DNA from 2 places in the Arthrobacter sp. Hb9-2 genome. Region 1 is predicted to be linked to the other one. Evidence: riboswitches for the same ligand, from Rfam matches in the RefSeq annotation. Region 1 holds a riboswitch; the other holds the start of a gene.
The links. A riboswitch is a leader RNA that binds a small molecule or an ion and turns the genes downstream of it on or off. The one in region 1 is predicted to bind glycine.
Positions count from the first base shown of each region.

Region 1 (4,414 bases):
GATCTGCTTGGCGCGTGCCTTCGGCTCCGGGTAGTACCAGGCCGCGTCCACGTTCAGCTTTCCGTCCACTTCCAGCGAGTGGTAGCTGGCTTTGCCCTTCCAGGGGCAGACCGAATAAAGGTCACTGTCCCGGAGGTAGCCCGCATTCACTGCATCGCGCGGGAAGTAATGGTTGCCCTCCACCACCACGGTGTCCGTGGATTCGGCGATGACTTTTCCGTTCCAGATAGCCCTGACCATGTGGTTCCATTCTGTTGGCTGCCGACGCATGGGAATGCCGCTCGTAGGTATCCCAACGGCATAGTGTGGGCACTTGTTCCCGCAGGGTGGGTTTCAGCGCCGGAATCTGAACTACCGGCGGAACGATCGATGGCGGCGCTACCGCGGGCCTTGGTCGATGACGCAGAAACGGTTCCCGTCGGGGTCGGCGAGCACCACAAAGTCGGAGTCCTCCGGATACAGGTCCCAGTCGATGCTCCGGGCGCCGAGCGAGATCAGCCGCTCCACCTCGGCTGATTGGTGGTCAGCATACAAATCCAGGTGGATGCGCGGGTGGTCCTGCACGGGCGTCTCGCTCAGCATGAGTGCCAGCTGCGCTCCCGGTCCCGACGCCGGCACGAGGATCACCCAGGTCTCATCCCCGGGCTCACGGGGAACGTAGCCCAGGGCGGCGTGCCAAAAAGCTGTGGCGCGGGCGACGTCATTGACGCCAAAGACGGTGCTGCCAATGGTCAACATCCGCCCAGCCTAGCCACAGCCCCCGCCGCCTGTCCCGGGCGGCGGGGTAACGATCAACAGCACCACTAGACTCGCCTGCATGGGGGAAAACAACACACCTGACGCACAGAAAACGCCAAAACCTGCCCGCTTCTTCGGAGCCGCGCTGCCGGTAGCCGCCCTCGCCGTGGTGCTGGTGGGGTGCTTCGTCGCGTGGAGCAACAGCCAGAATGTCAGCTTTGGCTGGTTCGCGTACGCGCCGCTGAGCAACGAGCCCTTCAGTGGAAGCGGCTTGGCGTTCGTTACGCCAGGGACGCAGGCAGGCCTGGCAATCGCCGTCGCGGGTTTGCTTGTCCTGGCATTCTGGGCCGGGTACCGCATCGGCACAACAGCCGGCCCCAGGAAGCGGCAGCTGCTCTAAGCAGCTTTTACAGCCGGTCCACTCCGCTGATCCCGAGCGTGCGCGCCAGGCTGTTGGCGATATCCCTCAGTGCAGCCACTTCAGCATCGTCGTAGCCGGCTTCGCGGTGGGCCAGTGCGACTTCCAGTTGGGCCGCCAGATGCCTCCTGTCGCGCGCGGATACGGCCACCACATCAGCGGCCGTCTTCACCTTGCGGACATTCAGGGTTTCGGCGCCGCCCCAGCGCTGTCCGCCCAACATGAATTCGGCACGTGTGACCTCTTTGAAGCGGGACGACAACTCACTGAGCAATTCGGAGACAGCAGCGGGATGGGACTGGTCATCTACCGTGATGTGGACGGCAATAGTGTGGCTTGTCATCATGGCTCATCCCGCCTTTAGGGGCTATTAATCATCCCGTAGTCCCTTCCACTTGTCAGCCTCCTTCCGCCCCAGAATGCCCCCCCGTTTTGCATCCAGCCCCGCAACCCGGTATGGTGTGAGCCGTGTCACCCACCAGTGGCACGTGCTGATGATCTGCGGCGGGAGAGTCCTGCCGGTACGTTCTGCAGGCGCCGTAGGAGCAAATCCTCCCCAGGAATCTCTCAGGCCCACGTACCGCCGCGGCAAGGCAACTCTGGAAAGCAGTCCGGGCAACCGGGCTCACCGACGGTGCAAGTGGCGCTCTGCTGAACAGCAAAGCAACGCAAAACTCTCAGGTTCAATACAGAGCGGGGAGGAACCCGAATCAACGTGGTGTTTCGGCACCACCTGAATTATGGAGTTCCTCTCATGACGGTTCAATCGTCCCCAACCACCTTCGCAGACCGCCATATCGGCGCGCGCCGCCAGTCCGACATCGACACCATGCTCAAGGCCGTCGGCTACGACAGCGTCGATGGCCTCGTCGACAGCGCGGTCCCCGATTCCATCCGCCAGGACAAGCCCCTCACCCTCGAGAGTGCCCTCAGCGAAGTCCAGGTCCTCGCCGAGCTCCGCAAGCTTGCCGGCAAAAACAAGACGGCCGTGCAGATGATCGGCCAGGGCTACTACGACACCGTGACCCCGCCGGTGATCCGCCGCAACATCCTCGAAGCCCCCGCCTGGTACACCGCCTACACCCCGTACCAGCCGGAAATCTCCCAGGGCCGGCTCGAAGCACTGCTGAACTTCCAGACCATGGTGCAGGACCTCACCGCGCTCCCGGTAGCCAACGCCTCCCTCCTGGACGAAGCCACCGCCGTCGCTGAAGCCGTGCTGCTGATGCGCCGCGCGAATAGGGCCAAAGGCCAGAACGCAGGCGCCAAGGACGGCAAGACCGTCCTGGACGCCGACCTGCTCCCGCAGACCATCGCCATCGTGCTGGGCCGCGCCGAAGCCCTCGGCTTCGAGGTGGAGATCGCCGACCTCACGGCCGGCCTGCCCGACGGCGACATCAACGGCGTTGTTCTCCAGCAGCCCGGCGTCTCCGGCCGTGTGTGGGACCAGTCCGCCGTCATCGCCGAGGCCAAAGACCGCGGCGCCCTGGTCACCGTCGCCGCCGACCTCCTGGCCCTCACCCTCATCACCCCGCCGGGTGAGCAGGGCGCGGACATCGCCGTCGGCTCCACCCAGCGCTTTGGCGTGCCGTTGTTCTTTGGGGGACCGCACGCCGCCTACATGGCTGTCCGCCAGGGCATGGAGCGCACCCTCCCCGGCCGGATCGTGGGTGTTTCCAAGGACGACGCCGGTGTCCCCGCCTACCGCCTGGCCCTGCAGACCCGCGAGCAGCACATCCGCCGCGAGAAGGCCACCTCCAACATCTGCACCGCGCAGGCACTGCTCGCTATCGTCTCGTCCTTCTACGCCGTCTATCACGGCCCCGACGGACTGAAGGCGATTGCCGAAACCGTCCACAACAACGCCCGCGCCCTGGCCACCACGCTGAAGACCGCCGGACGCGATCTGGTGTCCGACACGTTCTTCGACACCCTCACCGTCCGCGTGCCCGGCAAGGCAGCGAAGGTGATCACCGCCGCCGAAGCCCACGGCATCAACCTGCGCCTCATCGATGCGGACACAGTTGGCGTGTCAGTCGATGAAACCACGACGCCGGAGGTTCTCTCCTCGGTTGCCGTCGCCTTTGGCGCCGGTCCCGTTGCGGAAGCTGCCGGGTTCGAGTTGCCCAAGTCGGTGCTGCGCACCTCCACGTACCTGCAGCACCCGGTGTTCAACACCCACCGTTCCGAGACTCAGCTGCTGCGATACATCCGCCGCCTCTCCGACCGGGACCTGGCGCTGGACCGCACCATGATCCCGTTGGGTTCCTGCACCATGAAGCTGAACGCCACGGCCGAGATGGAAGCCATCTCCTGGCCCGAGTTCGCCTCGATCCACCCGTTCGCCCCGGACTCGCAGACCGAAGGCTGGCGCGAACTGATCGCGGACCTCGAAGCGCAGCTCACGGAGATCACGGGCTACGACCAGGTGTCCATCCAGCCCAACGCCGGTTCCCAGGGCGAGCTCGCCGGCTTGCTGGCGATCCGCGGCTACCACCACTCGCGCGGCGACCAGCAGCGCAACGTGTGCCTGATCCCGGCGTCGGCGCACGGCACCAACGCCGCTTCCGCCGTCCTCGCGGGCATGAAGGTGGTTGTGGTGGCCACCGCCGCCGACGGCACCATCGACCACACCGACCTCGCAGCTAAGATTGAGGCCCACAAGGACGCCCTCTCGGCGATCATGATCACCTACCCGTCAACGCACGGGGTGTATGACTCGGACGTGCGCGAGGTGTGCGATGCCATCCACGCCGCCGGTGGCCAGGTGTATGTGGACGGTGCCAACCTGAACGCCCTCGTTGGTTTGGCCCAACCGGGCAAGTTCGGTGGCGACGTGTCGCACCTGAACCTGCACAAGACGTTCTGCATCCCGCACGGCGGCGGCGGACCCGGCGTCGGACCTGTCGCTGCCAAGGCGCACCTCGCACCGTTTATGCCGGGCGACGCCAACAAAGCAGCCCACGAAGACGGGCACGGGGTTGCGATTTCTGCTTCGCGCTTCGGTTCGGCCGGCGTGCTGCCGATTTCCTGGGCGTACGTGAAGCTGATGGGCGGGCAGGGGCTCACCGAGGCCACCAAGTCCGCCCTGCTCGCAGCGAACTACATTGCCGCGCGGCTCGACGAGCACTTCCCGGTTCTTTACACGGGGGAGAGCGGCCTGGTGGCGCACGAGTGCATCCTTGACCTGCGGGACCTAACGGCCAGGACCGGCGTCACCGCTGAGGATGTGGCCAAGCGCCTTATCGACTTCGGCTT
Region 1 is NZ_JBNHGJ010000004.1:148,499-152,912, forward strand. Features, by position in the region: gene AC5RV1_RS04605 (DUF427 domain-containing protein) at 1-240, opposite strand, end outside; gene AC5RV1_RS04610 (VOC family protein) at 379-738, opposite strand; gene AC5RV1_RS04615 (hypothetical protein) at 818-1,138, shown strand; gene AC5RV1_RS04620 (hypothetical protein) at 1,146-1,502, opposite strand; glycine riboswitch at 1,652-1,749, shown strand; glycine riboswitch at 1,751-1,858, shown strand; gene gcvP (aminomethyl-transferring glycine dehydrogenase) at 1,911-4,414, shown strand, end outside.

Region 2 (4,414 bases), on a different contig from region 1:
TCCGCACTACCGGCACCACCGCAAGGCCCGCCACGACGGTTGCCACCAGCGCCGGAATCATTGCCATTCCCGCAGCGGAAGGGGACATGCCCTCAAGGAGCTGTAGGTGCTGGGCCAGGAAGAGGATGAAGCCGTTGAAGGAGAACAGGGCCAGGACGTTTGCCGTGATGGCCATGCTGAACACCCGGTTACGGAACAAGGACATGTCCAGCAGCGGGCTCTTGAGCCGCTGTTGCCGCCGGACAAAAGTGGCACCCATTGCCAGGCCGAAGGCCAGGCTGCCCAGGGCCAGCGGTCCGGCACCTTCGGTGGCGAATTCCTTGATGCCGTAGACCACCGGAACCATGGTGAGCAGCGAGAGCAGGATGCTCGGCGCATCCACCCGCCCAGGTGTTGGGTCCTTGGACTCGGGGATGAATGCGGGTCCGAAGGCCAGCAGGGGCAGCATGATGGGCACGGCCACCAGGAGTATCGCTCCCCACCAGAACTGCTCAACGAGCCACCCGCCAAATATTGGGCCCAGGGCGGCGCCGCCGGAAAACCCTGCAGCCCAGATGGCAATGGCCAGCCGCCGGCGGTTGGGATCGACGAAAATGTTGCGGATCAGGGAAAGTGTGGAGGGCATCAGCATGGCGCCGAAGAAACCCAGGGCCGCGCGTCCGGCAATCAGCCAGCCGGCGCTGGGAGCGAAGGCCGTTACTGCTGATACGGCTGCAAAGCCGATGCTGCCGATGATCAGGAGCCGCCGGCGTCCAATCCGGTCGCCCAGGCTCCCCATGGCCACGAGCAATCCAGCCAGCACCAGCGGATAGGCATCCACAATCCACAGCAGCTCCACTCCCGAGGTTTCCAGCGTGCGCGCAATTGCCGGCAGCGCAAACGTCAGGGCGGTATTGTCCACTGCCACGAGGAGGACAGGGAACATCAGCAGCCCGAGCGCAAGCCAGTCGCGCCACGTGCCCCTTGTGGGATCCGGGGCCGTCGGGGCAGTGCGGGTGAGTGCTTGCTGGGAGGCGGTGGACGGTGTCATGGAATAACTATACCGTCCAGACGGTATAGTTAAGAAAACCAATACCCGCGATGCATGATGGGAGGCATGCCCCGAAAACCCGTAGCGCGAGATGCAGTCCTCGATGCCTTTGAAGAACTCCTGATCGACGTGGGGGAGAGGGCCGCCACGCTGGATGCGGTGGCAAAGCGGGCCGGCGTCTCCAAGGGCGGCCTGCTGTACCACTTCCCCAACAAGGAAGCGCTGATCACTGCCACCCTGGAGCGGTTGGACCGCTTGGCAGGAGATGACCTCGCAGCCATGGCCGCCGCGCCCGAGGGGGCCGCGGCCTACTTCATCCGGTCCTCCCTCTGGTCCGATACCCCCATGGACCGTTCTTTTGTCGCCGTGACGCGACTCGCCGAGGTGGCCCACGAGGATGCCCGCCGCCGCTTCGCAGTCATCCAGCAGCAATGGCTGGACCTGATCGGCAAGGACGTGGGCGCTGCGATGGCAAAGGCCGTCCTGTATATGGGGGACGGGTTGTACTTCAACGCCATGTGGGAAAGCGGGCCGTCCGGAAACGCCGGCGACAGGCAGGCCGAGGTCGACGAACTCCTGGCCGCCGTCGAGAGGCTCAGGGGCTAGCCGGTATTTGCTCCTGAGCCCGCGGCATAGGAGAATTACTGCATGTGTGGGCCGTCGCCGGCCACCAGGAAAACCCAAATGAATAGCCTTTGATCTGCGGCGGGAGAGTTCTGCCAGAAGGTACAAGCAGGCGCCGTAGGAGCAATACCTCCCCAGGAATCTCACAGGCCCATGTACCGCCGCGGCGAGGCAACTCTGGAAAGTAGCAGGCCGTCCGCCTGGCATCCGGTTCCCCGGATACCTGGACTGCTGTGCTCACCGACGGTGCAAGCGGGGCCAGCGGATGCAGGCAACGCGGAAACTCTCAGGTCCAATACAGAGCGGGGAGGAACCCGAATCGATGCGGCGTACCCTGATGCCGCCTTAGCTATGGAGTTCCCCGTGACTGTATCTCCGGCCCCCGCCTCTCCGGCTATTGCCGCCCCGGCTGCTGCCACCTTCGTTGACCGGCACATCGGCGCCCGCCGGGAGGCCGACGTCGACACCATGCTCAAGGCCGTGGGCTACAACACCGTGGACGCGCTGGTGGATACCGCGGTCCCCAAGGACATCCGCCAGGACTCCGCGCTGGAACTGAAGGGCGCACTGAGCGAGGTGGAGGCGCTCGCCGAACTGCGCACTCTGGCAGCCAAGAACAAGACCGCCGTGCAGATGATCGGCCAGGGCTACTACGACACCGTCACGCCGCCGGTGATCCGCCGCAACATCCTCGAAGGCCCGGCCTGGTACACCGCGTACACGCCCTATCAGCCCGAGATTTCCCAGGGCCGGCTCGAAGCGCTGCTGAACTTCCAGACCATGGTCCAGGACCTGGTGGGACTGCCCATCGCCAACGCCTCCCTGCTGGATGAAGCCACCGCCGTGGCGGAGGCCGTGCTGATGATGCGCCGCGCGAACAAAAACAAAGAGGTGCGGGACGGCAAGACTGTGCTGGACGCCGACTGCCTGCCGCAGACCATCGCCATCGTGAAGGGCCGCGCCGAGGCACTCGGCTTCGAGGTTGAGGTGGCGGACCTCTCCACGGGATTGCCCGACGGCCCCATCAACGGCGTGGTCCTGCAGCAGCCCGGGGCTTCCGGCCGGGTGTTTGACCACAGCGCCGTGATCGCCGACGCCAAGCAGCGCGGCGCCCTCGTGACCGTCGCGGCCGACCTGCTCGCGCTGACCCTCATCACGCCCCCCGGTGAGCAGGGCGCGGACATCGCCGTCGGCTCGGCACAGCGCTTCGGTGTCCCGCTCTTCTACGGCGGCCCGCACGCCGCCTACATGGCAGTCCAGAAAGGCCTTGAACGCTCCATGCCCGGACGGCTGGTGGGCGTCTCGAAGGACTCCGCGGGAACTCCTGCCTACCGCCTGGCCCTGCAGACCCGCGAGCAGCACATCCGCCGCGAGAAGGCCACCTCGAACATCTGCACCGCGCAGGCCCTTCTGGCCATCGTGGCCTCAATGTACGCCGTCTATCACGGACCCCAGGGGCTGAAGGCGATTGCGCAGTCCGCCCACGCCCACGCCAGGACCCTTGCCGCTTCGCTCAAGGCCGCCGGCCTGGAGGTAGTGCACACCAGCTTCTTCGACACCGTCACGGTCTCCGTTCCCGGCAAGGCGGCGGGCATCATCGCCGCAGCAGAGGCCAGGGGAATCAACCTGCGCAGCATCGACGCGCACACGGTGGGCTTCTCCACCGATGAAACGACAACCGCGGACATTGTCGACGGCGTCCTGGCCGCCTTTGGTGCCGGGCTGGCTGAGGTGGTGGATGGGTTCGGCCTGGATGCCGCCGTCGAACGCTCCTCCGACTTCCTGCAGCACCCCGTGTTCAACACCTACCGTTCGGAGACCCAGCTCCTCCGTTACATCCGCAAGCTCAGCGACCGGGACCTGGCGCTGGACCGCACCATGATCCCGTTGGGCTCCTGCACCATGAAGCTGAACGCCACAGCCGAGATGGAAGCCATCTCCTGGCCCGAGTTCGCCTCCATCCACCCGTTCGCCCCGGACTCGCAGACCGAAGGCTGGCGCGAACTGATCGCGGACCTCGAAGCGCAGCTCACGGAGATCACCGGCTACGACCAGGTGTCCATCCAGCCCAACGCCGGTTCCCAGGGCGAGCTCGCCGGCCTGCTGGCAATCCGCGGCTACCACCACTCGCGCGGCGACCAGCAGCGCAACGTCTGCCTGATCCCGGCGTCGGCGCACGGCACCAACGCCGCTTCCGCTGTCCTCGCGGGCATGAAGGTGGTTGTGGTGGCCACCGCCGCCGACGGTACCATCGACCACGCCGACCTGTACGCCAAGATCGAGGCCAACAAGGACGCCCTGTCCTGCATCATGATCACCTACCCGTCAACGCACGGCGTGTATGACGCCGACGTGCGCGAAGTCTGCGACGCCATCCACGCTGCCGGCGGCCAGGTCTACATTGACGGCGCAAACCTCAACGCCCTCGTCGGTTTGGCGCAGCCGGGCAAGTTCGGTGGCGACGTGTCGCACCTGAACCTGCACAAGACGTTCTGCATCCCGCACGGCGGCGGCGGACCCGGCGTCGGACCTGTCGCTGCGAAGGCGCACCTGGCGCCCTTTATGCCCGGCAACGCGGCCACCTGGACCGAAGGCAACGACGTCCCCATCTCCGCCTCCAAGTACGGTTCCGCCGGCGTGCTCCCCATCTCCTGGGCGTACGTGAAGCTGATGGGCGGACATGGTTTGACCGAGGCCACCAAGTCCGCCTTGCTCGCCGCCAACTACGTCGCTGCCCGCCTGAACGACTTCTTCCCGGTC
Region 2 is NZ_JBNHGJ010000047.1:2,530-6,943, reverse strand. Features, by position in the region: gene AC5RV1_RS19450 (MFS transporter) at 1-1,030, opposite strand, end outside; gene AC5RV1_RS19445 (TetR/AcrR family transcriptional regulator) at 1,097-1,636, shown strand; glycine riboswitch at 1,727-1,825, shown strand; gene gcvP (aminomethyl-transferring glycine dehydrogenase) at 2,006-4,414, shown strand, end outside.
Region 2: linked by a shared signal. The riboswitch ahead of gcvP (aminomethyl-transferring glycine dehydrogenase) and the one ahead of gcvP (aminomethyl-transferring glycine dehydrogenase) in region 1 are both predicted to bind glycine.